DNA from 3 places in the Streptomyces sp. NPDC093149 genome. Region 3 is predicted to be linked to each of the others. Evidence: riboswitches for the same ligand, from Rfam matches in the RefSeq annotation. Region 3 holds a riboswitch; each other region holds the start of a gene.
The links. A riboswitch is a leader RNA that binds a small molecule or an ion and turns the genes downstream of it on or off. The one in region 3 is predicted to bind cyclic di-AMP.
Positions count from the first base shown of each region.

Region 1: linked by a shared signal. The riboswitch ahead of ACIQCZ_RS03080 (NlpC/P60 family protein) and the one ahead of ACIQCZ_RS28125 (C40 family peptidase) in region 3 are both predicted to bind cyclic di-AMP.
Region 2: linked by a shared signal. The riboswitch ahead of ACIQCZ_RS33440 (peptidoglycan DD-metalloendopeptidase family protein) and the one ahead of ACIQCZ_RS28125 (C40 family peptidase) in region 3 are both predicted to bind cyclic di-AMP.

Region 1 covers NZ_JBIVON010000001.1:627,823-637,208, reverse strand. Annotated here, with positions in the region: gene ACIQCZ_RS03100 (esterase/lipase family protein) at 1-176, shown strand, start outside; gene ACIQCZ_RS03095 (winged helix DNA-binding domain-containing protein) at 241-1,374, opposite strand; gene ACIQCZ_RS03090 (M23 family metallopeptidase) at 1,915-3,549, shown strand; gene pcrA (DNA helicase PcrA) at 3,624-6,068, opposite strand; cyclic di-AMP (ydaO/yuaA leader) riboswitch at 6,490-6,655, shown strand; gene ACIQCZ_RS03080 (NlpC/P60 family protein) at 6,662-7,810, shown strand; gene ACIQCZ_RS03075 (ABC transporter ATP-binding protein) at 8,524-9,333, shown strand; gene ACIQCZ_RS03070 (ABC transporter permease) at 9,330-9,386, shown strand, end outside.
Region 2 covers NZ_JBIVON010000015.1:2,421-11,806, forward strand. Annotated here, with positions in the region: gene ACIQCZ_RS33415 (aspartate aminotransferase family protein) at 1-1,051, shown strand, start outside; gene ACIQCZ_RS33420 (helix-turn-helix domain-containing protein) at 1,134-1,742, shown strand; gene ACIQCZ_RS33425 (DUF6126 family protein) at 1,776-1,943, shown strand; gene ACIQCZ_RS33430 (tyrosine-protein phosphatase) at 1,965-2,777, opposite strand; gene ACIQCZ_RS33435 (alpha-galactosidase) at 3,003-5,102, shown strand; cyclic di-AMP (ydaO/yuaA leader) riboswitch at 5,393-5,553, shown strand; gene ACIQCZ_RS33440 (peptidoglycan DD-metalloendopeptidase family protein) at 5,557-6,498, shown strand; gene ACIQCZ_RS33445 (SGNH/GDSL hydrolase family protein) at 6,958-7,803, shown strand; gene ACIQCZ_RS33450 (STM4011 family radical SAM protein) at 8,135-9,013, opposite strand; gene ACIQCZ_RS33455 (STM4012 family radical SAM protein) at 9,022-9,386, opposite strand, start outside.
Region 3 covers NZ_JBIVON010000010.1:173,203-182,588, forward strand. Annotated here, with positions in the region: gene ACIQCZ_RS28085 (class I SAM-dependent methyltransferase) at 1-526, opposite strand, end outside; gene bioD (dethiobiotin synthase) at 621-1,310, opposite strand; gene ACIQCZ_RS28095 (adenosylmethionine--8-amino-7-oxononanoate transaminase) at 1,312-2,616, opposite strand; gene bioB (biotin synthase BioB) at 2,609-3,775, opposite strand; gene ACIQCZ_RS28105 (8-amino-7-oxononanoate synthase) at 3,918-5,066, shown strand; gene ACIQCZ_RS28110 (DUF397 domain-containing protein) at 5,206-5,412, opposite strand; gene ACIQCZ_RS28115 (helix-turn-helix domain-containing protein) at 5,438-6,298, opposite strand; gene ACIQCZ_RS28120 (ATP-binding protein) at 6,503-6,934, shown strand; gene ACIQCZ_RS28125 (C40 family peptidase) at 7,067-7,540, opposite strand; cyclic di-AMP (ydaO/yuaA leader) riboswitch at 7,544-7,716, opposite strand; gene ACIQCZ_RS28130 (hypothetical protein) at 8,116-8,424, opposite strand; gene ACIQCZ_RS28135 (ATP-dependent Clp protease proteolytic subunit) at 8,432-9,067, opposite strand; gene xerC (tyrosine recombinase XerC) at 9,280-9,386, opposite strand, start outside.

The sequences.
Region 1 (9,386 bases), on a different contig from region 3:
TCGACGTGCTGAACGTACGCGTCAGCGGGATCGGCCATCTCGCGCTCCCCGTCCACCCGACCGTCGCCGGAGCGGTCCGGCAGGTCCTGGAGTCCCGCGAGGCACTGGCCGAAGCCACCGGGGCGACAGGAGCCACCGGAGCGGCCGGGGACACCGGGACCGTTTCGGTGGCGTGATCCCCCGTCCCGCGCCGGTGAACGTCGAGCACGTACCGCCGGGGTCCGGGCGACGGACCGGTGGTCACAGCAGCCGCACCTCCGCGTCGGGGAGCTTCGCCCACCAGTGGTGGTAGCGGCTGTAGACCGCGGCCTCGCGGTCGCCGAGAAGCGCGGTCAGGGACCGGGCCTCGGCGGCGAGTCCGTCCCAGGTGGCGGCCGACAGGGGGTGGAAGGCCGTGGCCTCGATCCGGCCGTCCACCGGGCGCCACACCCCGGCGACATGGCCGTCCACCAGCAGGGTGGGCAGCACGTCGCCGTTCCTCCGGATCACCAGAGGGCGGTAGGCCGGGGGTATCACCCGGCTGCGGTCGGCGTAGGCCAGCAGAATGCTGTCCCACATCGCCATGAGCCGGGGCGGCGCGGGGGTGTCCGCGGGCGGCCGGGAGGCGCCGGGGAGGTCGAACAAGGTGACGCCGTCCGGGCCCCGGAGCTGCTCGACAGCGCCGTCCAGCGCCCCGAGGGCCTCACGGACGGGGGCCCGCCGCACCATGGCGAACTGCGCCACGTCCGCCACCGACGCGGGCCCGAACCCCGCCAGACAGCGCAGGATCAGGGTCCGCAGCGCCTGCGGCTCCACCGCCCGCCCCATGGGGGCGGGCCCCGTCCCGGCCGCGACGAAGGACGGCCGGGGGCCGAATGACCACGGCGCGTCCGTCGGGGCGTGGTGCAGCGGCGCGTACGCCTTCAGCCCCCACCACGCCCCGTCCTTCTTCTCGGCGCCCGTCCGCTCCTCGACCCACGCCTGCATCTGCGCCGAGGTGCGCGGGCTTTGGGAGAAGGCCAGTAGCTCCGGCACCAGCTCGTCGGCGTCCGCGGGGGTCAGTCCCGTGGCGGCGAAACGGAAGCCGAGCCGGGAGGCGTACAGCGTCGGCTGCATCGCCGCGCGGAAGACCGGGTAGTCCTCGGCGTGCACGGCATGCAGGGTGATTCGCATCAGGGTCGCCTTGACCACCGAACGCCCGGTGAAGCCGGCGTCGAGTTCGGCCGGAGCGAAATCGGTGAGCCGGTTCCACAACGCGAGATACGGCGAGGCCGGGTGCTGCGCCTGGAGCGCGACCACGCGCCGCACCCCGTCGGAGACGCTCAGCGGCTCACGCTCCAGCAGCAGTTGGCGACTCAGGGTCGCCCGGTTGAGCTCACGAGCAGTCATCATCACAGCGCAGGATTCTGCCCCACGTCGCACACGCCATCGGTGGTGCGATGCCCGCCCCGGCGCGGTCTCCGGCAGCGGCGGGCCGCCCGACGCTCCACCATCGCTCGGCCGGCGACGGGGAATTGCGTGTGTTCTCCGGATGCGCGATCGCTCTCTCCGGGGGAGAGACAGCGAAGTCGCCTCCGGCACACCCGGTTCCCGTGGCACTCGATCCGACGGCACGCGCCCTGTTCCATCGGCGCGACGGTCGCCCGGCAACGGTTTCTCGGCAGAGGCTTCACCGACAGAAGACAAACCTGGCGGAACCGCCCCCGCACCACCCGCACCACGGGCCTCACAAATGGAACGCGTTTCGAACATAGAGCCAAGGCTGTGTGGACAGTCCGCCGAAAGACGGTCGATTGCCCGTTTCCTGAGCCGCCCGAACCCGCCGAAGATTGTCGGCGTCGCATACCGCCGGGTACAGTCGCGGCCACTGCTCCCCCTGGGATCCCTCACCGGAACCCAGACAAAGGTCCTGCTGCCGAGGCGAGAGAGAAGTTGGTGGACGACCAGCCCCCCCACGCCGGGTTCGCCGGATACGACGGCCGGGCCACCGGCGTTTTCGACAACGATCCGCTCTTCGGCTCCCTCCCCGGCAGCCACGACGGCACGTACGGCAGCGGTTACGACACCGGGCAGATCGCGCAGGCCGTACAGGCCACCCGGGCCGGATACGGCAGTCACTACGACTCCACGCAGTGGGACACGGGCGCACACCCGACCGCCTCGTACGACGCCTACGCCCCGTACGCGACGCAGCCCCCGTCGCAGTACGCCGCGGGTCCGGCGTACGACACCACGACCGCCTGGACGTCCGACGCCGACTACGGCACGGCAGGGACCACGGCCACCGTCACCGCCTTCACCGACGTCCCGGCACAGGGCGGCACCCCGGAGTCCACGGGCCAGTGGGACACCAACGGCTGGTACGGGACCGGCCAGTGGGCGACGGCCGGCACGGCCGCCTACGACACCGGCGCGTACGACGCCACCGCCTGGAACACCGGCGCCACGCCCGAGCACGAACAGCAAACCGCGCAAACCACCCAAACCGCACAGGTGTTGCACGAGGCGCCGTCGTCACACGAGGCATACGAAGCGCAAGAGGCACACACGGCGCACGGGGCGCGCGGAACGCACCAGCCGTACGAGCCCTACGCCGATCAGGACTCCTTCGACTTCGCCGCGCACGAACCCCACACCACCGCCGAGTTCAGCCTCCCGGAAGCGGACTTCGAAACCGACGGACACGGCACCGACAGCCATGGCGCCGACGGTCACGAAGCCGCGGCGGACGACATCGACGACGGCACGGAAATCACTGCCGTCGACACCGTACCCGCCGCCCACAGCCCCCTCGGCCGCACCGCGACGCGCAACGGCGGCGGCAGCCGCAGTCGGCGGCGTTCCCCCGCGAAGCGTTCCGCACTCCTCACCGTCGCCGTTCCCTCCGCCTGCGTGATGAGCGTGGCCGGCATCGCCGCGGCCTCCGTCAGCGGTCTGGGCGGCGAGGACAAGAAGGACGACAGCACCACGACGATGGCGGCGGCCGACCCCGGTTCCATCAAACCGGTCGCGGCCAACAACAAGCTGGACACCCAGCTCGCCAACCTCCGCGCCGACGCCGAGAACTTCGGCGACCGTGTCAGCCGCACCCAGGAGCGCATCGACCTGAGGGAACGGCAGGCCGCCGAGAAGAAGAAGCGCGAGGAAGAGGCCGCCCGCAAGGAGGCGCTGCGCCCCAAGTACGTCATGCCGGTCGCGCAGCACGGCCTCAGCGCGTACTTCGGCCAGGCGGGCGTCAACTGGATGTCCGTGCACACGGGCATCGACTTCCCCGTCTCGTACGGCACCCCCGTCATGGCCGCGACCGACGGCACCGTACGCACCCAGTGGAACAGCGCCTACGGGAACATGGCCATCGTCACCACGGCCGACGGGACCGAGACCTGGTACTGCCACCTGAGCAGCACCAGGATCCGTTCGGGTGCGGTCAAGGCCGGTGACGTCATCGCGTACTCGGGCAACACGGGGAACTCGACCGGCCCGCACCTGCACTTCGAGGTGCGGCCCGGCGGGGGCGCGGCCATAGACCCGCTCCCCTGGCTCCGCAGCCACGGCGTCAACCCGAACTGAGCCGGCCGCCGCCCGCCCCGCCGTCGCGCGGCCGGCGGTCGGCGGCCGCGCGACGGCTCCGGCCGCCGGCCCGCCTACAGCTTCTCGACGGGTGCGTACCGCAGCAGTAGCTTCTTCGGCCGCTCGTCCCCGAAGTCGACCGTCGCCTTCGCCTGGTCGCCGATCCCCTCGACCGCCGTCACCGTGCCCAGCCCGAACTGGTCGTGCGTCACGCGGTCCCCGACCACCAGCGTGATCGTCGGCTTGTCCGAGGTCCGCCGGGTCGCGAAGCCCGAGGGGCCGGACCGCGCACGCGACGAGGACAACGACGAGGTGATCCCCGACGTCGGCCCGGCCGGGGCCGCCATCGGACCGGTCCGCTTCCACTCCAGGTGCTGGTCCGGGATCTCCTCCAGGAACCGGGACGGCGGGTTGTACGAGGGCTGACCCCAGGCACTGCGCATCGCCGCCCGGGTCAGGTAGAGCCGCTCGCGGGCACGGGTGATGCCGACGTACGCGAGCCGCCGCTCCTCCTCCAGCTCCTTGACCTGGCCGAGCGCGCGCATGTGCGGGAAGACGCCGTCCTCCATGCCCGTCAGGAACACCACCGGGAATTCGAGGCCCTTGGCGGTGTGCAGCGTCATCAGCGTGATGACGCCGGAGCCGTCCTCGTCCTCGTCCGGGATCTGGTCGGAGTCCGCGACGAGCGCGACCCGCTCCAGGAACTCGGCGAGCGTGCCCGCGCCTTCCTCACCGGCCTCGCCGCGCTCCTGCTCGAATTCGAGGGCGACGGCGGCGAGTTCCTGGAGGTTCTCGATCCGGGTCTCGTCCTGCGGGTCGGTGGACGCCTGGAGCTCGGCGAGGTAACCGGTCCGCTCCAGGACGGCCTCCAGGACCACGGCCGGGCCCGCGCCGGACTCGACGATCGTGCGCAGCTCCTCCATCAGGGTGTTGAACCGCTTGACGGCGTTGGCCGACCGCGCTGCCATGCCGTACGCCTCGTCGACCCGGCGCAGCGCCTGCGGGAAGGTGATCTTCTCGCGCAGGGACAGCGCGTCGATCATCGCCTCGGCGCGGTCACCGATGCCGCGCTTGGGCACATTGAGGATGCGGCGCAGCGGGACGGTGTCCTCGGGGTTGGCGAGAACCCGGAGGTAGGCCAGGACGTCCCGGACCTCCTTGCGCTCGTAGAAGCGCACGCCGCCGACGACCTTGTAGGGCAGGCCGACGCGGATGAAGATCTCTTCGAAGACCCGGGACTGCGCGTTCGTACGGTAGAAGATCGCGACGTCGCCGGCCTTGGCGTCGCCCGCGTCGGTCAGCCGGTCGATCTCGTCGGCAACGAACTGGGCCTCGTCGTGCTCGGTGTCGGCGACGTAGCCGGTGATCCGGGCGCCCGTGCCGGCGTTCGTCCAGAGGTTCTTGGGGCGGCGGCTCTCGTTGCGCTCGATGACCGCGTTGGCGGCGGACAGGATCGTCTGCGTGGAGCGGTAGTTCTGCTCCAGCAGGATCGTCGTCGCGTTCGGGTAGTCCTCCTCGAACTGGAGGATGTTGCGGATGGTCGCGCCGCGGAACGCGTAGATCGACTGGTCCGCGTCACCGACGACGCACAGCTCGGCGGGGGCGTCGCGCTCGCCGGCCGGGCCGACCAGTTCGCGTACGAGGGTGTACTGGGCGTGGTTGGTGTCCTGGTACTCGTCGACCAGGACGTGCCGGAAGCGGCGGCGGTAGTGCTCGGCGACGTCGGGGAACGCCTGCAGCAGGTGGACCGTCGTCATGATGATGTCGTCGAAGTCCAGCGCGTTGGCCTCGCGCAGCCGGGACTGGTACATCGCGTAGGCCTGGGCGAGGGTCTTCTCGAAACCGTCCGCGGCCTGGCCGGCGAAGGTCTCCTCGTCGATCAGTTCGTTCTTCAGGTTGGAGACCTTGGCCGTGAACGACTTCGGCGGGAAGCGCTTCGGGTCGAGGTCGAGATCGCGGCAGACCAGGGCCATCAGCCGCTTGGAGTCGGCGGCGTCGTAGATCGAGAACGACGAGGTGAAGCCGAGCTTCTTCGACTCGCGGCGCAGGATGCGTACGCACGCGCTGTGGAAGGTCATGACCCACATGGCGTTGGCGCGCGGTCCGACGAGCTGTTCGACGCGCTCCTTCATCTCGCCCGCGGCCTTGTTGGTGAAGGTGATCGCCAGGATCTGGCCGGGGTGCACCCCGCGCTCGGCGAGGAGGTGGGCGATCCGGTGGGTCAGCACCCGGGTCTTGCCGGAGCCCGCCCCGGCGACGATGAGCAGGGGGGAGCCGGCATGGACCACCGCGGCGCGCTGTTCGGTGTTCAGCCCGTCGAGGAGCGCCGCGGAGTCGACGACGGGGCGGTGCGCGCCGTCACGGTAGTACGCGTCCCTGGGCGGCGGGGGCCCGTCGAAGACGCCCTCGAAGAGGCCCTCCGGCACCGCTTCAGGTGCGGAGTCCTCGGGGGGCGGCGGGGGCTCTTCCTCCGAGTGCTGGAGGCCGGCCAGGAAGCTGTCGTCAAAGAGGCTGCTCATCGCTTGTCGAGTCTAAGGGCTGTCCCGTGATCCCCGGCGGGCGAACGACGACAGCTACGACGCCTCGCCGCGTCGCCGCAACGTCCGCATGCATCCAGTATGCGGACGTCCCTCCGCCTTGCGACGCACCGCATCCGGCGCCGCGTGCTGATCCACCAGGGACCGCGGGACAGCCCTCGGGTCGCCGCACCGACATGTGACTGCCGCTCGGCGCACCGCATCCGCCCGCCGGGCACGCAAAGAGAGCGGACATCCACGCCCCGTAAGGGATTCCGGGCCGCGGCCACGCTCGCCACCCCCGCCCCACAGAGGTCACGAAAACGTATCGGGCATATCGAACATCGACCTTCACAGCGGCACCACGGGTTGGCTACGGTGCTCGACCGGGTGGCCCGTACCCCCTGAGGCGAACCACGCCGAGCGGGCTCCCGCGCCGAATCCGGGCTGCCCTCACGGACGTCCGGAGCCGGGGACCCATACGCGTCACCGGGGTGAATCGGTCCTTATCCCCCACTCGGACCGTAGGGCAGCCTCCCGTTCCGCCCGAACCCGACAGCTGACCCGGCAGGCGGTCCACGGAAGGAGATGCCGTCTTGGCATCGCATCGCAAACCGCGTACCCGGGTGCGCACCACCACACCGGCCGTCGGTCTCACGACGGCCGCGCTGGCGTCCGTGACCCTGCTCTCCACGCAGAGCGCCACGGCGGCCCCCGCTCCGAAGCCCGGCATCGAGGACGTCCAGAAGAAGGTCGACGACCTCTACCGGGAGGCGGGCACCGCGACCCAGCGGTACAACCAGGCGAAGGAGGCCTCCGCCGCCCAGCGCGCCGAGGTGGACGCTCTCCTGGACGACGTGGCGAAGCGCGCCGACGAACTCAATGAGGCCCGCAGAACGCTCGGCGCCTACGCGGCCGCGCAGTACCGCACCGGGTCCCTCACGCCGAGCGCCACATTCTTCCTGGCCGACGACCCCCAGTCGTACTTCGACCAGAGCCAGCTGATGAACCGGATGACCGCTCAGCAGCAGAAGGCGGTCACGGACTTCCGCGCCCAGCAGGCGAAGGCCTCGAAGAAGCGCGCCGAAGCGGTGCGCAGCCTGGAGACGCTGACCACGACGCAGGCCACGCTGCGCACCAGCAAGCAGAACGTCCAGCAGAAGCTGGGCGAGGCGCGGACGATGCTGTCGAAGCTGACCGCCGAGGAGAAGGCGCGGCTCGCGGCGCTGGAGCGGAAGAAGGAGGCGGAGGCCGAGCGCAAGGCGGAGGAACTGGCGCGGCAGCAGGCCGCCGCCAAGGCGGAGGCGGACCGCAAGGCCGAGGAGGCCGCGAAGGCGGCGGGATCCGGCAGCGGTACGGGGGCGGGAGCCGGGACCGGCTCGGACAGCAGCGCCACCACCAAGGCGGAGAAGGTCCTCGCCTTCGCCAGGGCCCAGCTGGGCAAGCCGTACGTCTGGGGCGCGACGGGCCCGTCCTCGTACGACTGCTCCGGACTCACCCAGGCCGCGTGGAAGGCCGCGGGAGTCGACATCCCGCGCACCACCTGGGACCAGGTGAAGATCGGCACCAAGGTCGCCACGGCGGATCTGCGTCCGGGCGATCTCGTCTTCTTCTACGACGACATCAGCCACGTCGGCATCTACAAGGGCGACGGAATGATGATCCACGCGCCGAAGCCGGGCGCGAACGTACGCGAGGAGTCGATCTACTACATGCCGATCTACGGCAGCGTGCGGCCGGCCTAAGGGCTGGGCCGTGATCCGCGGTGGATCAGCGCGCGGCGTCGGATGCGGTGCATCGCAAGGCGGAGGGGCTTGCGCGTACTGGATGTATGTGGACGTTCCGACAACGCGGCGAGGTGCCATAGCTGTCGTCGTGCGCCCGCCGGGGATTACGGGTCAGCCCTTAGGCCCGCTCTTCGCTTGTAAGGCTGCTTCAGACCTGTCGGATTCTCAGCGTTCTGTCGTCGACTTGTCGTCTGCGACAGAACGCTGAGAATCGCTCCGTAGAGTGCACGACACGTGTCCCGGTTGCGGCTGCCGGCCACGCCGCCTGCTCTCGGGCCGCACCCGCCCCCATCCGGCAGGAATCCGTATCACCCGCCGCGGTGACAACCCGCCCTGCGGCACGGATCTCCGCATCGCCCCAGCGAACCGACTCCCCGGCAACAGCCCTCTGTTGTACTCGGTGCTGGTCCGGGCGGCAGGCTGCCGTGCAGATCGTCCGGCAGGGCGGTTTCGGGGTTCTCCACTCGTTGTAGCCGGTGCTGCTCCTACGATCCGGCCCGTGACGGACCCCGACTCCGAAAGCTGGACCAGGTGCGAGCGCGCACCGGCGCCAGCGATCGGGATGCCGTGGTCGGGGCCGGCTTGACCTTGACGCTGGGTCAACCCTCCATCCTTCCGGCAGGAGCTTCCTCACAGCCGACTGGAAAGCTCCGCGAAGGAGGCAGATGACCATGGTGACCCAATCGATCGCCGGTCCGGCGATTCGCGTGCGGGGTCTGGAGAAGTCGTACGGGAAGCTCGAAGTGCTGCGCGGCGTGGACTTCGACGTGACACAGGGCGACATCTTCGCCCTGCTCGGCTCCAACGGGGCGGGCAAGACCACGACCGTGAGGATCCTCGCCACGCTCCTGAAGGCCGACGCGGGGACAGCCGGCGTCCAAGACTTCGACGTCGCCACGCAACCGGCGAAGGTGCGGGAGTCCATCAGCCTCACCGGGCAGTTCGCGGCCGTCGACGAGATCCTCAGCGGTCGGGAGAACCTCGTACTCGTCGCCCGACTGCGCCACCTCAACGACCCGGGCACTGTCGCGGATGACCTGCTGAGGCGCTTCTCGCTGACCGAATCCGGCACGCGGCAGGTGTCCACGTATTCCGGCGGGATGCGCCGTCGGCTGGACATCGCGATGAGCCTCATCGGGAATCCGTCGGTGATCTTCCTGGACGAGCCGACGGCCGGGCTCGATCCCGAGGCGCGCATTGAGGTGTGGGATGCGGTCAAGGAGCTCGCCGGCCATGGAACGACGGTGCTGCTCACCACGCAGTATCTGGACGAGGCCGAGCAACTGGCCGACCGGATAGCAATCCTCCACCAGGGTCGGATCATCGTGAACGGCACCCTCGCCGAGCTCAAGCAACTCTTCCCGCCTGCCAAGGTCGAGTACGTCGAGAAGCAGCCGACCCTGGAGGAGATCTTCCTCGCGGTCATCGGCAACGGCGACAAGAGCGACACCACCGGCACGACAACTGGGGGACAAGGATGACCGCGTACTTCTTCAGTGACACTGCCGCGCTCACGGGGCGGACCCTGCGCCAT
Region 2 (9,386 bases), on a different contig from region 3:
CAGCCCGCACCTGGACCGGGTGTTCTTCGGCAACAGCGGTACGGAGGCCGTCGAGACCGCCCTCAAGTTCGCCCGGTACGCCACCGGCAGGCCCCGGATCCTCTACTGCGCCCACGCCTTCCACGGGCTGACGACCGGCTCGCTCTCGGTGAACGGGGAGAGCGGCTTCCGGGACGGCTTCGCGCCCCTGCTGCCGGACACCGCCATCGGACTCGGTGATCTCGACGCGCTGCGGCGGGAGCTGAAACGCGGCGACGTGGCGGCGCTGGTCGTCGAGCCCATCCAGGGCAAGGGCGTCCACGCCGCGCCGCCCGGTTTCCTGCGGGCCGCACAGGACCTGCTCCACCAGCACCGGGCGCTGCTCATCGCCGACGAGGTGCAGACCGGCCTCGGCAGGACCGGCGACTTCTACGCGTACCAGCACGAGGAAGGAGTGGAACCGGATCTGGTCTGTGTCGCCAAGGCCCTCTCCGGCGGCTATGTGCCGGTCGGGGCGACGCTGGGCAAGGACTGGATCTTCAAGAAGGTCTATTCGTCCATGGACCGGGTCCTGGTCCACTCCGCGAGCTTCGGTTCCAACGCACAGGCCATGGCGGCCGGTCTCGCGGTCCTCGCGGTGATGGAGGACGAGGGGACCGTCGCCCACGCGCGCCGCACCGGCGATCTGCTGCGCGAGCGCCTGGCCGCACTGGTCGACCGCTACGAGCTGCTGCACGAGGTGCGCGGGCGCGGGCTGATGATCGGCATCGAGTTCGGGCGGCCGTCGTCATTGAAGCTGCGCGGCCGCTGGACCATGCTGCAGGCGGCCCGCAAGGGCCTCTTCGCGCAGATGGTGGTGGTGCCGTTGCTCCAGAAGCACCGCATCCTCACCCAGGTCTCGGGCGACCATCTGGAGGTGATCAAGCTGATTCCGCCCCTGGTGATCGGGGAGCCGGAGGTCGACCGGTTCGTCACCGCGTTCACCGCCGTGATGGACGACGCCCACAGTGGTGGCGGGCTGATGTGGGACTTCGGCAGGACCCTCGTCAAGCAGGCCGTCGCCAACCGCTGACCCGCGGAATGTGCAGCTCGTGGGCTTTTGCCTCGGAGGCAAGAAATTTGCCTCCGAGGAAAGATCCTGGCCCAATGGGTACATGAACACTCCGGACGGAGGGGTGGCCGACGAGCTGCCCGGGATCGCGCCACGCCTGCGCGATCTGCGCCGCGGCCGTGGTCTCACCCTGGAGACCGCCGCCGAGCGGGCCGGGCTCTCGCCCGCCCATCTCTCCCGGCTCGAAACGGGCCGTCGTCAGCCTTCGCTGCCGATGCTCCTCGGTCTTGCCAGGATCTACGGTACGACGGTCTCCGAACTGTTGGGCGAGACGCCCCCGGAACGTGACGCGATCATCCGTGGCGGAAGGTTCGACGGGGCCGAGGCCGACGGCTGGATGTACCGGCGGGCCGGCGGTGCCGGCCGGGCGATGCAGGCGCTCCGCGTCCGGGTTCCGCACGGTGCGCAGGGCGACCTCGTGCGCGTCCATCCCGGTGAGGAATGGCTGTACGTGCTCGCCGGGCACCTGAGGGTCACGCTCGGGGACACCGTGCACGATCTCGCCCCCGGTGACAGTGCGCACTTCGACTCGCTCACCCCGCACCGGATCACGGCCGTCGACCGTGACGGTGCCGAGCTGCTCTTCGTCCACACCCTGCTGCAGAGCCCCGCCGCCGAGCTGTGCCTCGGCAGCGGTATCCACCGTCGCTGAGACCGGTCCGTCCGGTCGCCAGAGAGGACTGTCATGTCCGATTCAGAGAACTTCGACCCGCTCGGGTCCAGGAAGAACTACGAGGCCCAGGAGCGGAAGTTCCCGCGCGGTGTGGTCATCCGGCTGTTCGCCTACCTCATCGCCGGACACATCTTCGCGGCCTTCCTCTACCTGCTCTTCGCGGTGGCCGGCAAGGGCTGACCACCGCGAGGGGCGGTCGGGCTACGCCTCGTCGAGGAGCTGCTCGTGCAGCCGCTCACGGGTCTCGGGGGCCATCTTCAGCCCCTCGGAGAGATAGCGGTCGGTGCTGCCCCAGGTCTCCTCGATGGTCGCGAAGGCCGCGTCCAGATAGGCGGCGTGGGCGCCGAAGAGGGGATTGAGCAGCTCCATCACCTCGGGCGACATGCCGTTCGCCGAGGTGTCGCCGCGGTGCACCCGGTAGCGGCGGTGGGCGTCGTTGGACTTGAGGTAGTCGGCCTCGATGGCCTCGCGCTCGACGCCGACCGCCAGCAGCGACACCGCGATCGACAGACCGGCCCGGTCCTTGCCCGCCGCGCAGTGCATCAACGCCGGAACGCTGTCCTCGGCCAGGGCGTGCAGCACCCGGCTGTGTTCGGCGGTGCGGTCCAGGATGATCGAGCGGTACGAGGCGATCATCCGGTTCGTGCCCTTGCCGTCGCCGAGGACCGAACGCAGCTGGTCGAGATCGCCGTCGCGGACCATCTGCCAGAACTCGGCGCCGTCGGCGGGGTCGGAGAGCGGGATGCTCACGTTGCGTACGCCCGGCAGTTCCACGTCCAGGCCGTCGAGCCGGTGGTCGGCGGCGTTGCGGAAGTCGAAGACGGTGTGCAGACCGAGACCGCCGAGAAACGCGGCGTCCTCGGCGGTGGCGTGCGCGAGGTGACCACTGCGGAAGAGCCGTCCGTACCGCACCCGCCGGCCGTCAGCGGTGGGCAGTCCGCCCACATCGCGGAAATTGCGGACACCCGCCAGTTCGGGTTCCGTCGACGGGATCTGCGGCAACTGCTGCGTCACAGGGACTCCTGGGGTGTCTGGCGTCGACGCGAGTCGCCGACAAGGCCACTTCCGCGACGATACGACATTGATTCCTCAGGCAATCATCTCGGCCATTCCTTGTCGATACCTCGTGAACCTCCTTGCTCCGGTGGTGAATCCGTCCGGTGAATTCGTCGCGAGACCGTTGCCCGTCTGCCCGACGACGGTCGATGATGTGCGGAAGTGTTGGAATGTGGGGGAGTGATGATCGAGACTGGCGACAAGGGCCGGACCTGGCTGCTCACGGGGGCGAGCAGCAGCTACGCACTGCGCATCACCGAGCGGGACGAACTGATCCATCTCCACTGGGGGCCGCGGATCTCCCTTGCCGCGGCCGAGGCCCTGGCATCGGCGCCGGAACCACCGGCCAGGGGGTTCGAGTCCTGGCTCGACGGCCGTGAGGAGTACCCCGTGGAGGGCGGCCCGCGGTTCGTCCGCCCGGCTCTCTCGGTGCGCACCTCCGAGGTCCGTGGCACGGAGTGGGCCTTTGCCGATGCCGTGGTGGACGGGGACGAACTCCGCATCGGCTTCACCGACTCCGTGCACCGGCTCGCGCTCACGCTGCACTACCGGATGCGGAACGACTCCGATGTGATCGAGCGCTGGGCCACCGTCGCCCACGCCGGCCCCGACGGCCCGCCGCTGGAACTGCTGCGCGCCGATGCCGCCGCCTGGGCGCTGCCCGCCCGCGACGGCTGGCGGCTGAGCCGACTGCACGGCCGCTGGGCGGCGGAGTCCCGGCTCGCACGGGCGGAGCTGACGTACGGCGAAAGCGTCATCTCCAGCAGGCGTGGCCATACGGGCCACCAGTACCTGCCGTGGGTCGCACTCGATGCCGACGGGGCGGCGACCGAGGAGAGCGGGGAGGTGTACGGATGCGCGCTCGGCTGGTCCGGGTCGTGGCGGATCTCCGTGCAGCGGCTCCCCGACGGGCTCGTGCAGATCACCGGCGGTGCGGGCTACGACGACTCCGGGCTGCTGCTGCTCGGACCGGGGGAGTCCTACGTCACACCCGTCTTCGCCGGGCTGTGGAGCGCGGAGGGGTTCGGCGGGGCGAGCCGGGCCTGGCACGCCTGGCAGTTGGCCCATGTGATCCCGGACGCCGAGAGTCTGCGGCCGGTGCTCTACAACTCCTGGGAGGCGACCGGCTTCGACATCTCGCAGGAGCAGCAGCGCGCCCTCGCCGAGCGGGCCGCCGCGATGGGGGTCGAGCTGTTCGTCGTGGACGACGCGTGGTTCGGCCGGCGCACCAGTGACCGGGCGGGGCTCGGGGACTGGACGCCGAATCCGGACCGCTTCCCCGGCGGGCTGAAGCCGCTCGCCGACGAAGTGCACCGTCTCGGTATGCAGTTCGGCATCTGGGTCGAGCCGGAAATGGTCAATGCCGACAGCGATCTCTATCGTGCACACCCGGACTGGGTGCAGCACTTCCCCGGCCGGACCCGTACCGAGTTCCGTAATCAGCTGGTGCTCAATCTGGCCCGCACCGATGTGCGGGAACATCTCTACGGGCAATTGGACACGCTGCTCTCCAGTGCGCCCGTCGACTATGTGAAATGGGACTTCAACCGCTCCTTCACGGATGCGGGCTGGCCCGGCGAGGAGTATCCGCAGAAGCTCTGGATCGAGCATGTGCACGCCCTCTACGAGCTGATCGACCGACTCCGGGCCGCGCACCCCTCGGTCGCCTTCGAGTCCTGCTCGGGCGGCGGCGGCCGGATCGATCTGGGGATTCTGTCCCGTACGGACCAGGTATGGACCTCCGACAACACCGACCCGCTCGACCGCCTCGCCATCCAGGAGGGCTTCGGCCAGATCCATCCGGCCCGGGTGATGGCCGCCTGGGTCACCGACAGTCCGAACGTCCAGCTCAACGACCGGGTCAGCTCGTTGCGCTTCCGCTTCGTGAGCGCGATGGCCGGTGTGCTCGGGATCGGCGGGGACCTCACCGAATGGAGTGAGGGGGAACTCGCCGAGGCGCGGGACTGGGTGGGTCTCTACAAGGAGATCCGGTCGGTGGTGCAGCACGGCTCCCTGTACCGGCTGCGCGCCCCGCGGGGCGGACTCGGTGCGGTCCAGTACGTCCACGGGGAGGAGAGCGTGGTCCTGATGTGGCTGGAGGCGCAGAGGTACGGGGAGCGCCCCCCGGCCCTCAGGCTGCGCGGGCTCGACCCCGCGGCGACGTACACCTGCCTGGACACCGGGGCGGTGCACCACGGCTCGGTGCTGCTGCACCAGGGGCTGCACACCGGGCTTCGTGGGGATCTCGACGCGGGGGTCCTGAGGCTGCGGCGCGAGCGATGAACATGCCATGTCCGTAATGCGCAGATTTCGTACGAACTCGCACTGTTTGTCGGGTAGATGGCCGTCCTCTCGTGAGCGGGATCATATCCGTGACGGTGTGTGCCGACGGGGTGGTCGGGTATTCCGTGCGCGGCGCGGAAATTCAAGATCCTTGATCCACGGAGTGTGACCGGAATTCCGCGCCGAATTCACGGCGCGGATTCCGGTGCGGAACCGGTGGCTTGTTCTCGCCGTCCCGACTCGCTTACGGTCGCCGTCAATCCGGTCGGACCGCCTAATCCTGCCGCCGCCCGGAATTCGCACCCACTCATCGTGTGGCAGGAGCGGGGGAACCAGGTAGGCCGCCGATCGGAGAAATCCGGCCGGCTCGGGGTGAAGTCGCGCTCGGCGCGGCCGGGCATCTCCAGCCCGAACCCGACAGCTCACCTCGCAGGCGCCGGAGAGGAAACACCCCATGCCCATATCGGGTAAGCATCGTCGTACGAAGTCCAGCGTCATCGCCCGTGGTGTCGTCGCCGCAGGCGCCGGTGGCGCCGTCATCGCGCTGCCGCTGCTCGGCGCCACCGGTGCCCACGCCGCGGAACAGGCCGCCCCGGCCGCCGCCGCGCAGTCCGCCTCCGTTGCCGCGCACGCCGCCCCGGCCCGGCCGGTCGCGCAGCAGCAGCCCGCCACCACGACCTACTCCGTCGTCTCCGGCGACTACCTGTCGAAGATCGCCGCCGAGCACAAGATCGAGGGCGGCTGGCAGAAGCTGTACCAGGACAACCGTGAGGTCGTCGGTGACGACCCCGGCCTGATCTTCCCGGGCATGAAGCTGACGCTCGGCGGCAAGGCGTCGGCCGACGACGCGGCCACCGGCGCCGGTGCGGGATCGGCCCTCCCCTCGAAGGCCCCCTCGGTTCCCTCGTCGGTCGTGGAGAAGTCCGCCCCGGCCAAGTCCGCCCCGGCCAAGGAGTCCAAGACCTCCGCCCCGGCCGCCCAGCGCAGCAGCTCCGGCTACGTCCACCCGGTCCCCGGCAACCACACCACCGGTTACCGCGCCTCCGGCTCCAACTGGTCCAGCGGCAGCCACACCGGGATCGACTTCCCCGTCTTCACCGGTACCAGCGTGAAGGCCATCACCTCCGGCACGGTCGTCACCGCCGGCTGGGGTGGCGCGTACGGCAACCAGGTCGTCATCAAGCACGCCGACGGCCACTACTCGCAGTACGGTCACCTGTCCTCGATCTCCGTGTCGGCGGGCCAGTCCGTGAGCACCGGTCAGCAGGTCGGCCTCTCCGGCGCCACCGGCAACGCCACCGGACCGCACCTGCACTTCGAGGTCCGCACGGGCCCGGCGTACGGTTCGGACATCGACCCGATCGCCTTCCTGGCTTCGCACGGCATCTACGTCTGAGCCGAGCAGCCGGGCAGTTGAACAACCGGCGTCCTTCGTCCGGATCGGGCCGGATCGGCGTGCCGGGCACGCGAGACCGGCGTGATCCGGGCGAAAGGACCTGGGGGTGACCCGAGCCACACAGAAGGGGTGGTGCGCGGCGGCGCACCACCCCTTCTGCTCAGACCGACCGGCACATGGGAGGCGGCGTCGCGCGGCTGGGCACGCGCATTTGCGGCGTTGTCGTCGGTCGACAACTCCCCCATAGCCCGAAAGGCATGGGAGGGGCCCCCTCCGCGTTGCCTCCCTCCTCCGCCTTGCAGCCGCACGCACCCAGCCGCGCTTCTTCTTCCACCCCCCCATGTGTCGGTCGGTCTTATTCCCTCTTTACCGAAACCTGACCGGGTGGTCTATCTCACCACCCGTCAACCCCTTATTACGGTCGCGTAGGTCACATTCGGCGGTGCAGGATAAGCGTTTGTGGCAGACGATTCGAGAAATAATCAACGTGGCGTCATCAACCGACATGGTGTCATCGGGTCGTACGCGGCGATTGGCGACAGCTTCACCGAGGGGGTCGGCGACCCCGGCCCGGACGGAACCTTTGTCGGCTGGGCGGACCGGTTCGCGGTGCTTCTCGCGGACCAGCTCCCGGACCCCGGTACGGCGACGGACACCGAAGGCTCCGCGCACGGGAATTTCAGGTACGCCAATCTCGCCGTACGCGGACGACTCCTGGACCAGATCGTCGAGGAGCAGGTGCCGCGCGCCAAGGAGCTCGCACCCGACCTGGTCAGCTTCTGCGCGGGCGGCAACGACATCATCAGGCCCGGCACCGACCCCGACGACGTCGCCGAGCGCTTCGAGCGTGCGGTGGCGGAGCTGACCGGATCGGTCGGCACCGTCCTGGTCACCACCGGCTTCGACACCCGTGGCGTTCCCGTGCTGCGCCATCTGCGCGGCAAGATCGCCACCTACACCGCCCATGTGCGGTCCATCGCCGACCGTTACGACTGCCCGGTCCTCGACCTGTGGTCGCTGCGGTCCGTTCAGGACAGGCGCGCCTGGGACGACGACCGGCTCCATCTGTCGCCCGAGGGACACACCAGGGTCGCGCTGCGAGCCGCCCAGGTCCTCGGCCTCGACGTGCCGGCCGACCCCGACCAGGAATGGCCCCCGCAGGCACAGCGCGGCACGCTCGAAGTCCGGCGCGACGACATCCACTGGGCGCGCGAGTACCTGGTGCCGTGGATCGGCCGTCGGCTGCGGGGCGAGTCCTCCGGCGACCACGTCGAGGCGAAGCGGCCGGACCTCCTGCCGCTCTAGTGCTGCGACCGGAAAGGTTCACCGGCTCGCGACGCCCGGCACGGCACCTCGCCGCGTTGTCGCATCACCCGAGTACGTCCCGTACGAGGGCGATCCTCCCCCTTGCGACGCACCGCACCGGACGCCGCGAGCCTCCCGGCAAACCTTTCCGGCCACAGCACCAGCTGTATTGCCCTGTGACCGGAAGGTTTCACCGGCTCGCGGCACCCGGTACGCACGGGCGTACTGGTCGCACGTGCAGGCGTACTGCCCTGTCGGGCAGTGAGCCGCCCGTCAGGGGGCGTCCGCCACGCCACCTGTGGTTCCCTCGTTCGCCGGACGGTCCTGAGGTTCAGGACCGTCCGGCGAGGGACGACAACGGGGGTGCCGGTATCCGCTCCAGCACTCCGCCCGCGAAGACGTCGTACAGCGGCAGCGTCTCCAGATGCACATAGCCGATGTGGCAGTCGCAGACGGCGAGCGGACAGGCCCGCGGGCCGAGCGAGCGGCGATAGCTTCCGTCGTAGAGGTTGCCCAGCTCCGCCGGGACGAAATGGCAGCGGCGCACCGTGCCGTCACCGTCCACCGAGATGACCGACTCGCCCGTCCGGCAGGGCAGCCCGGCCGACCGGTGCGGATGCCTGCTGTACGGGAAGAGCGGGTCGAGGGCCGTCCAGCGATCCGCCTCCTGGTCCGTGTAGCTGTGCCCCTCGGCGGCGTTCACCCAGAGATAGACCTCGTCCGGCAGCGCGGCCCGCAGCCGTCGCGCCTCGTCGAGATGGCCGTCGAGACCGACGACCCCGACGCTGTGGCGGATGCCGAGCGCGGTCAGTTCCCGGCACTTGGTCAGGAACCGCTCGTACGGCGTCTGCCCCGGGTGGTACGTGCACCAGAGCGCGATCTTCTCGCGACCGGCGTCACCCGCCTCGGCCAGCCAGCCCGTACGGCTGCTGAGGTTGGTCTGGATCGCGACCCGGCCGATGTGGGGCAGCCGCGCCAGCTCCACCAGCGCACGGCGGTACCAGGAGCGGACCAGACCCTCGCCCCACGGCGTGAACAGGACCGAGAGCCGGTCGCCGGTCTGCGCGGCAGCCCACGCCGTGAACCGCTCCAGTGCGGCGCGGTCGGCACGCAACTGCTCCCGGCTGTCCCGCCGCTTGGCGAACGGGCAGTACGGGCAGTCGTAATCGCAGGACGCGAGCGGGCCGCGATAGAGGATGGTCAGGTCCATGGGCACGCTCACTTCAGTTCGTACGCGGCCATCGCGGCCCGCACGCCGGGGGAGAAGAGTTCCGGGCCCAGTGCGTCGGAGTGGGCCAGGCCCTCGGGGGAGAGCCGCAGCAGGCCGGACGCACCGGCCGCCGCGTCGAGCCAGCCACGTGCCTCGAACCGGGCCAGTTCGGTGCGGAAGTCGTCGGCCGGGGAGCTGCCGAACCGCTCCCGGTAGTCGGCCGGGCGCAGCCCATCGGCCTGCAGGAGCGACTGCAGGAGATGGCGCCGGCGGGCCTCGTCGCCGTCGACGTACCGGCCGACCTCGGCGCGTGAGAAGTCCTCGGTCGCGGTGTAGCCGTCGATGATCGCCCGTACCTCCCGCATCTCCACCG
Region 3 (9,386 bases):
ACCCGCCGGTCACCAGCGGCCACACCGTATGGTCCAGCGCATGCTGGACGGCTGCCATGGCCCGGTCATCGGCCCGCACATGCTCGAAGAAGCGCAGCTCACCGCCCGGTCGCAACACCCGAACGATCTCCGCGAGCGAACGCTCCACATTCCGAACGGTGCACAGCACCAGAGAGGCGACCGCCCCGTCGAACGCCTCGCTCTTCACCGGCAGGGACTCCGCAGTGCCCGGCACCACGTCCACCGGAATTCCGGCGCGCAGCGCCGACCGCACCGCCAACTGCCTCAGGACGCGCTCGGGTTCGACGGCCACCACCTCCGACACCGCGGGCGGGTAGTGCGCGAAGTTCAGGCCGTTGCCCGCACCTATTTCGACGATCCGGCCGGACAGGCCGGCCAGCAGCTCCGAGCGCACCGCGGCCAGCCCCGCCCCCGTCTCCGCGGCCACGCTCATCCGGGCGTAGAACCGGGCGAAGACGGGGTGGTGCACCGTGTTCTCCGGGATCTTCGTGTCACGCAGACGCATGACGGACCTCCTCCACACGGCGCCCGACCGCACGGCGCTCGACCAGAAAGGTACGACTACTCCGATTCTCCCCCGTCCCGCGCTCCTCAGCCGCTCATCCGGCGGGTCGATTCCCTCCCAGCTGCGCGGTCAGCCAACTCCCCGCCCGGGAACGGAAGTCGGCGGGCGCCAGCGCGCCCGCACCGGCCGGCACCACACCCAGCAGCGGGGCGTCCGCCACTACCGGGAGATCCTCCAGATTGCACCGCGCCGCGAGGTCCGGCTCGGCGGGCATACTGCCCACCACCACGCCGAGGCATTCCAGCCCCCGCGCCCGCAGGGCCTCCGCGGTCAGCGCGGTGGTATTGAGCGTGCCCAGTCCGGCCGGCGTCACCACCACGACCGGCGCGGCCAGCAGCCGGGCCGCGTCGGCAAGGGTCGCGCCCTCCTCGTCGAAGCGTACGAGCAGTCCGCCCGCGCCCTCGATCAGCACCAGATCATGTTCGGCCGCCAGCTTCCCGGCCGCCTCGGCGATCTCGTACGGCCGTACCGGTGGGAGTCCGGCCCTGCGGGCGGCCGTGTCCGGGGCCAACGGATCGGGGAACCGGGCCAGTTCGACCGCGGTCACGTGGCCGCCCGCCAGCCGTACGACTTCGGCCGCGTCCCCCGGCTCGCCGGGCGCCAGCCCCGTCTGCGCGGGCTTGAGCACCGCGACGGCGCGATCCCGGCACGCCGCCGCCACGGCCGCGGTCACGATCGTCTTGCCGATCTCCGTGCCCGTACCCGTCACCACCAGAACCGTCATCTCAGCCCTCCCGCGCAGCCGCGCACACGGCGCGGCAGATCCGCGCCACGTCGTCATCACCGGTCACATAGGGCGGCATCGTGTAGACGAGGTCGCGGAACGGCCGCAGCCACACGCCCTCCCGTACCGCGGCCCGGGTGGCGGTCTCCATGTCCACCTCGCGATCGAGCTGTACGACACCGATGGCGCCCAGCACCCTCACATCCCGGACCCCGGGCAGCGCCGCCGCCGGGGCGAGACCCTCCCGCAGCCCCGTACCGATCCGCCGGACCTCCCGCTCCCAGTCCTGGCCGAGCAGCAGGTCGATGGAGGCACACGCCACCGAGGCGGCGAGCGGGTTGGCCATGAACGTCGGTCCATGGGCCAGCACCGGCACCTCGCCGCTGGAGATGCCCTCCGCGACCCGTGAGGTGCACAGCGTCGCCGCCATCGTCAGATAGCCGCCGGTCAGCGCCTTGCCCACGCACATGACATCGGGCGAGACGCCCGCGTGACCGGCGGCGAACAGCTTCCCCGTACGGCCGAAGCCCGTGGCGATCTCGTCGAACACCAGCAGCACGTCATGCGCGTCGCACGCCTCGCGCAGTACGCGCAGATAGGCGGGGGAGTGGAACCGCATCCCGCCCGCGCCCTGCACCACCGGCTCCACGATCACCGCGGCCAGCCGGTCGGCGTGCTCCGCGATCAGCTCCCGCAGGTGGCGCACGTACGCGGCATCCGGCTCCGTGTCGTAACCGGCCGGCGGCTCGTCCGCGAAGACCTGCCGCGGCAGCACACCCGACCACAGCCCGTGCATGCCGCCCTCGGGGTCGCACACCGACATCGGGTGCCAGGTGTCCCCGTGATAGCCGCCGCGCCACGTCAGCAGCCGTTGCTTCTCGGGCCGCCCGGCCGATCGCCAGTACTGCAGACACATCTTCACCGCGACCTCGACCGACACGGAGCCGGAGTCGGCCAGGAAGACATGCCGCAGCGGCTCCGGGGTGATCTCGACCAGCCGGGTGGCCAGCCGTACGGCGGGCTCATGGGTGAGCCCGCCGAACATCACATGGCTCATCCGGTCCAGCTGACCGCGTGCCGCCTCGTTGAGCACCGGGTGGTTGTAGCCGTGCACCGCGGACCACCAGGACGACATGCCGTCGACCAGTTCGTCGCGCCCGTGGGCCGGTTCGGCGAGCCGGAGCCGGACCCCGGACGCCGACTCCACGACCAGCGGCTCCTGACGCCCGGGCATCGGGCCGTACGGATGCCAGACATGGGCCCGGTCCAGCGACCGCAGCTCGGCCGGGGAGAGGAGCTCAGGCATTGGGGGCGAGCTCCGTCCCCGCCCCGCGACGACGGACCGCCACCAGATCCGTGCGTGCGGCCGGGACCTCATCGGTCTCGGCGACGGCCTCCCCGGGCCCGTCGCCGCAGGGCGCGCACCCGCCGTCGTGCGCACCACAGCCACCGCCCGGCCGAGCGCGGTGGGCGGGCAGGGTCGTCGTCCCCGCCCCCTCCACCTCGAAACCGGCGTCCGCGATCATGTCCAGATCCGCCTGCCCCGCCTGCCCCTCACTGGTGAGGTAGTCGCCCAGGAAGATGGAATTGACCAGGTGCAGGGCGAGCGGCTGCATCGAACGCAGATGCACCTCGCGCCCGCCCGCGAGCCGTACCTCCACATCCGGACAGACGAACCTGACCATCGCCAGAATGCGCAGACACCGCTGCGGGGTGAGGTTCCATTCCTTGGCCAGCGGGGTCCCCTCGAACGGGATGAGGAAGTTCACCGGCACCGAGTCCGGGTCCAGTTCGCGCAGCGAGAAGACGACATCGACCAGATCGGCGTCGCTCTCACCCATCCCGGCGATCAGCCCGGAGCACGCCGAGAGCCCGGCGGCCTGCGCCTGCTGCACGGTCTCCACCCGGTCCGCATAGGTGTGGGTGGTGGTGATGTCGCCGTACGTGCCCTCGGACGTGTTGAGGTTGTGGTTGTAGGCGTCCGCGCCCGCCGAACGCAACCGCTCGGCCTGTCCGTCGGAGAGCAGACCGAGGCAGGCGCACACCTCGATGCCCTCGTGTCGGTCCTTGATCGCCTCGATGGTCTCCGACACCCGGTCCACATCACGGTCCGTCGGACCACGACCGCTCGCCACCAGACACACCCGCTTGGCGCCACCCGCCACCCCGGCCGCGGCGGCCTTCGAGGCCTCGTCCGGTTTCAGCCAGGTGTACTTGAGGATCTCGGCCTTCGAGCCCAGCCGCTGCGAGCAGTACGAGCAGTCCTCGGGGCAGAGCCCGGACTTGAGATTGACCAGATAGTTCAGTTTCACCCGTTGCCCGAACCACTGACGGCGCACCTTTCCGGCCGCGGCCACCACTTCGAGCAGATCGTCGTCCGAGGTCGCCAGCACGGCGAGAGCTTCTTCACGGGTCGGCAGTTCGCGCCGCAGTCCCTTGTCCACCAGCGTGTTCAGGAGGTCCATGGCATCGATCCTGGCCTACGGCACGGCCCGCGGCCAAGGAGGAACCGGACAACAGCGCGCGTCGAGGGTGTGTGTATTGCCACACCATGACCGGCTGCTCCCCCGGTTAGCCTCTGTGAGCTGCCTACAAAAGGGACCGCTTATGCCCTTCGACCCGTTCGACTGGATCGACGACGAGGCGCGCCGCCGTGCGGACGCCGGACTCGTCCGCACGCTCCGCCCCCGGCCCGCCGAACCGGAGCTCCTGGATCTCGCGAGCAACGACTATCTGGGGTTGACCCGGCACCCCGAGGTCACCGCCGCCGCTGCGGAGGCCGCGCACCGGTGGGGTGGGGGTGCGACCGGATCGCGGCTCGTGACCGGCTCCACCGCGCTGCATGCCGAGTTCGAGGATCAACTGGCCGACTTCTGCGGCTTCGAGGCGGCACTGGTGCTGTCCTCGGGCTACGCGGCCAATCTCGCCGCCCTCACCGCGCTCGCCGGCCGTGGCTCGCTGATCGTCTCCGATGCCGGCAACCACGCCTCGATCGTGGACGGTTGCCGGCTCTCCCGGGCCGAGACCGCCGTCGTGCCGCACGCCGATCCCGATGCCGTGCGCAAGACCCTGCGGGCACACGCGGGGCGCGCGCTGGTGGTCACCGACTCGGTCTTCTCGGTCGACGGCGACGCCGCGCCACTGCCCGAACTGGCCGATGTCTGCCGGGCGGAGGGCGCCGCACTGCTCGCCGACGACGCGCACGGCTTCGGTGTGCTGGGGGAGGGCGGTCGAGGTGCGCTCGCCGCCGCCGGGCTTGCCGGCGGCGAGGGAGTCGTCACCACACTCACCCTCTCCAAGTCCCTGGGAAGCCAGGGCGGAGCGGTACTCGGCCCGGCCCCGGTCATCGAACACCTGGTCAACACAGCCCGTACGTTCATCTTCGACACGGGACTGGCACCGGCCGCCGCGGGTGCCGCCCTGGCCGGCCTGCGGCTGATCGGCCGCGAGCCGGAGCGCGCCGCCAGGGCCCGGACCGTGGCCACCGCGCTGTACGAGGGACTGACGGCGGGCGGACTGCGCGCAGCACGCCCCGACGCGGCCGTGGTCTCGGTGCGGGCGCCCTCGGCGGAGGCGGCTGTGCGCTGGGCGGCCGACTGCCGCACCGCGGGCATCGCGGTGGGTTGCTTCCGGCCGCCGTCCGTGCCGGACGGCGTCTCCCGGCTGCGGCTGACGGCGCGGGCGGACCTGACCGACGAACAGATCGCCACGGCTGTGGCGGTCGTGCGGCGAACCGCCCCCGTCGACCGGCCCTGACGGCCGACCGGCCGTGCCGACCGGCCTCCTCCGCGGAGGCCGTCAGCCTGCCGAATACAGGGGCGGACTCCCCCCTCGGAACCGCCCCATCGGCCGGCCGATGGGGCGGGCGGACCACCTCTGTGGGCGGTCGTACCCGTCAGCCGGCCGAACGCCGGTGCAGGCCGGAGACGAAGGTGGTCCAGGCCGCCGCGGAGAACCGCAGTGGTGGCCTGGAAACGTCCTTGGAGTCCCGTACGGCCAGCCGCCCGTGACCGAACGGCGCGGCTTCCACACAGTTGTTCATGCCCGTGCTGCGGCTGCTGCGCCGCCACCGTAACTCGTGCTGTGCGAGGCAATCCGACATGACGCCCCTCTCGGGCAGTCCGGGGTCACTGACCGTCGCGGTCGATCGCGGCGATCAGCTCCAACGAGTGCTGCGGCGACAGCGCATGTGCCTGCATGGTGCGGAAGGCCGAGCTGTACGCCTCAAGGTCTTCTTTCCGCTCCAGGTAGAGGCTACTCGTCAAATGGTCGAGAACTACCACGTCCAGATCAGAAGTGTTCGGAAATGAGAAGATAACGAAAGGCCCGGTGAGGCCGGCATATCCGCCGACCGAGAACGGCAGTAACTGGAGTTCCACATGGGGCAGTTGAGCCACCCGGGCCAGATGGCGCAGCTGGTTCCTCATCACCAGGCGCCCGCCGACCTCGCGCCGCAGCACCGCTTCGTCGAGCACCGCGCTCAGCCGCAGCGGCGGATCGGTCCGCAGCACCCCCTGGCGGGCGAGCCGCACCTCCACCAGGGAGTCCAACTGGCCGGCGGGTAAACCGTCCAGCGAAGCCCGGGTTACCGCGCGGGCGTAGTCCGCCGTCTGCAGAAGTCCCGGCATCACCGAAGTCTCCAGGGTCCGCGCGGTCCGCGCCTGCGACTCCAGGCTGATGAAGTCGCGGTACTGCGGAGGAATCAGACCGCGATAGGCATGCCACCACCCGGTGCCGCCACCGCCCGCCGAGCCCGCCAGAGCCTCCAGGAGCGTCCGGAGCCGGGTGTCGTCCACGCCGTACGCGTCCATCAGTCCGGCCACATCGGCCGGGCGCACCCCACTGACACCGGTCTCGATCCGGCTCACCTTGGACTGGTGCCAGCCGAGCATCCGCGCGGCGTCCCGACTGGTCAGTCCTGACGCGTGGCGCAGACTCCGGAGCTCCTCCCCGAGCTTGCGGCGTCGTACCGCAGGGCCGTACTGCATGCGCGGCCTCCCTCCCTCTCGTGCCGAGCGGACAGTGTGGCGCCCGCATCCGGTTTCGCGTGGCAGGGTTCACCGCATCGAGCGACAGATATATGCATATCTTGGTGGATCGCCGTCGCGGAGGGCAGCATCGATGGCAATCTGGCGCGAAGCGCAACCGGGACCGATCCCGCATCGGTCCGGGTGGGAAAGGGACGGCTCGCCATGGCAGACCATCAAGAAGCAAGCCTCACTCTGCCGAGCGATCCGGCCTCGGTTTCGGCGGCCCGGAAACATGTGGCCCGGGTGCTCACCGAATGGGGCCTGACCGCCGACACCGAGTTCGCCGACAGTATCCGCCTCATCGTCTCGGAGCTCGCGACCAACGCCGTCCAGCACACCTTCGGACAGTCGCCCACCTTCACCGTGGAACTGAGACTGGAGCAGGAGGAACAGCTGTATCTCGGGGTGACGGACAGCCACCCGCGCTGGCCCCGTAGGCTGCCCGCCGCCGTTCAGCAGGACAATGGGCGCGGCATGGTGATCATCCGATGTCTGGCCAAGGAGTGCGGCGGCCGGCTCACCGTCACCCCCACCGCCGACGGCGGCAAGACGGTCTGGATCGCGCTTCCCTGGAGCATCCCCGTGCAGGGCTGACCGAGGGCGGGAGCGAGCGCGCCGCGTCGGGCCAGGCGACCGCCCCCACACCGGTGACGGCGGGTCAGCGGCACGGGACGGTGCACCGCCGGCGGATCGCGGCCGGAGGACGGCCAGGATCCGCCGGACGGATCAGCCGACCCGCCCGTAGTAGACGCTCCTCGTCCAGATCTTCTCCAGCCGGACCACCGCACCGGTCCTCGGCGAGTGCCAGATCTTGCCGTGGCCGGCGTAGATCCCCACGTGGTAGACGCTGCGACCGTAATGGAAGAAGACCAGGTCGCCGCGTTTCCTGTGCGAGGCCGATACATGGCGGGTCTTGTTGTACTGCTGCTGGGCGGTGCGGGGGAGCCTCCTGCCCGCCTTCTTGAACGAATAGACCGTCAGCCCCGAACAGTCGAAGCGGCTGGGGCCGGTGGCCCCCCACCCGTACGGCGCGCCCTTCTTCGACGCGGCGATGTTCAGCGCCTTCATCGAGAGAGTCGCCGCTTGGGCCTCCGGCGCGGCGCCCGGGGCGAGCATGGTGCCGCCGACGGCGGCCAGAGTCAGAACCGAGGCCGTACCGGCCCGGACGAGCAGAGACGGGACATGAACCTGCGCAGTCATGCGCAACCCTTCGTCAGCCGCCTGTGAAGGATGACCTGTCGGGTTCGGGCTGGCGAAGTTGCCCGGCCGCGCTCGGCGGCTTCACCCCGAGGGTCGACCGGTGATCCGGTCGACCCGTTGTGCTCGGGTCCTCCACTCCTGCCGATCCACTTCTGTCGACCAGGCATCCGGACGGCGGCAGGACTCGGCGTCCGCCCGGACCGCCCCGTCGCGGTGGCGGGGGCTTGTCGTCCCAGGGATCTTGACTCACCGACTGCCGGATTTCCGAGGGGAAACAGCGATTTGTGAGGCTCCTCACGACTGACCCGTTCGGGTGGAGGTGATGAATTCGGAGGCCGGGTCGCTCACCGGGAACCCTCCCGTACCAGCGGTGGAATCATTGATTCCGGTCACTGGTCATCTGAAAAGCGCAAGTTGAGATATCCCGCGCGAGGGGGGCTTCCTACGCCGAACGAGCGAGGAATTTCGACGTGCCCACCGGGCGTGTCGTGTACGGGAGTTGGCCGAATCCAGGCTGCCGGCCGGGCCGTCGGAGCCGGCCGGGACCCGGCGGCGGCGAGGCCGGTGGAGGCTGATCAACTCGGCGGAGCGGGGGGTATGGTGACGCGTCCGGCCCGCCGCTCCCCGTCCAGTACGCGCAGGGCCCGCGCCAGGGTTCCCGCGTGGATCTGTGCCTCGCCGCGTTCATGCATCGAAGCGAGGGCATCTCGCAGCGCGCCCGCCCGGGACACCAGTGCCTGCGCGGCGCGCAGCGCGCCATAGGTGTCGCTGCCGCGGGCCGGATTGATGCGGCCCAACTGGTCGAGGACTTCGAGGTAGCGGTCGATGAAATCCCCCTCGGCGCGGGTCAGTGCGGGCAGTTGTGGCAAGTGTGGTGGCTGCACCGGGCGTTCACCTCGTGCCGTGTGGGGGGAGCGATGACTTCCGGTTCTGCGTGAGGTGGTCCACCATGCCGTACGCCTTGGCGCCCGGCGCGTCGAGAATGAGGTCGCGCTCGATGTCGGTGGCGATCTGCTCGGCGTCACGGCCGGTGTGGCGGGCCAGCAGTGTGATGAGCATCTCGCGGATGCGTTCCAGTTCCCGGGCCTCGATCTCCAGGTCGGAAGGCTGGCCTTGCACCGGCTCGCCGAGCGCGGGTTGCTGAACGACGACCCGGGCTCCCGGCAGTGCGTGCCGTCGGCCCGGAGCGCCCGCGGCGAGCAGTACCGAGGCGCAGGAACCGGCCTGGCCGAGGCAGAAGGTCTCCACGTCGCAGGTGAGGTACTCCATCGTGTCGTAGATCGCGGACATGGCTCCGAACGAGCCTCCGGGGGAGTTGATGTAGAGGGAGACGGGTCGGTCCGGAGCGTCATGTTCCAGATACATGAACTGGGCGATCAGGTCATTGGCCGCGGTGTCGTCGACCGGGGTGCCCAGGAACACGATCCGCTCGGCGAGCAGCTTGGAGTACGGGTCGAAGGTGCGGGTTCCGCTGGTCGTGCGCTCGGTGAACTCGGGCAGTACGTAGCGGGCGCTGGGACGGAACAGCATGGGTGATGCCTCTCCTCCGGGTCTGTACGCAGTCCGCGTATCCAGGTCTGTGCGGGGCCTGCGCGAGCTTCTGTAAAAAATGTACAGGACGTACAGACGGTTAGAATGGAGAGCGCAATCTAGTGATCCACTCGGAGTCCCAGGTCAGAAGCTGTTTCAGCTGTTCGCCGTGGGCGCATATCTCACAATCTGTCACGCCGTCTTGGCCATCAGGCCGCTTCGCCCTCACTGCCGAGTAGAGAAGCGAGGTGGCCCGAGGTGACATGGAGGTCCTCGTGGCTCGGGTGGACGTACACCCGCTTGGTGAAGTTGGCGT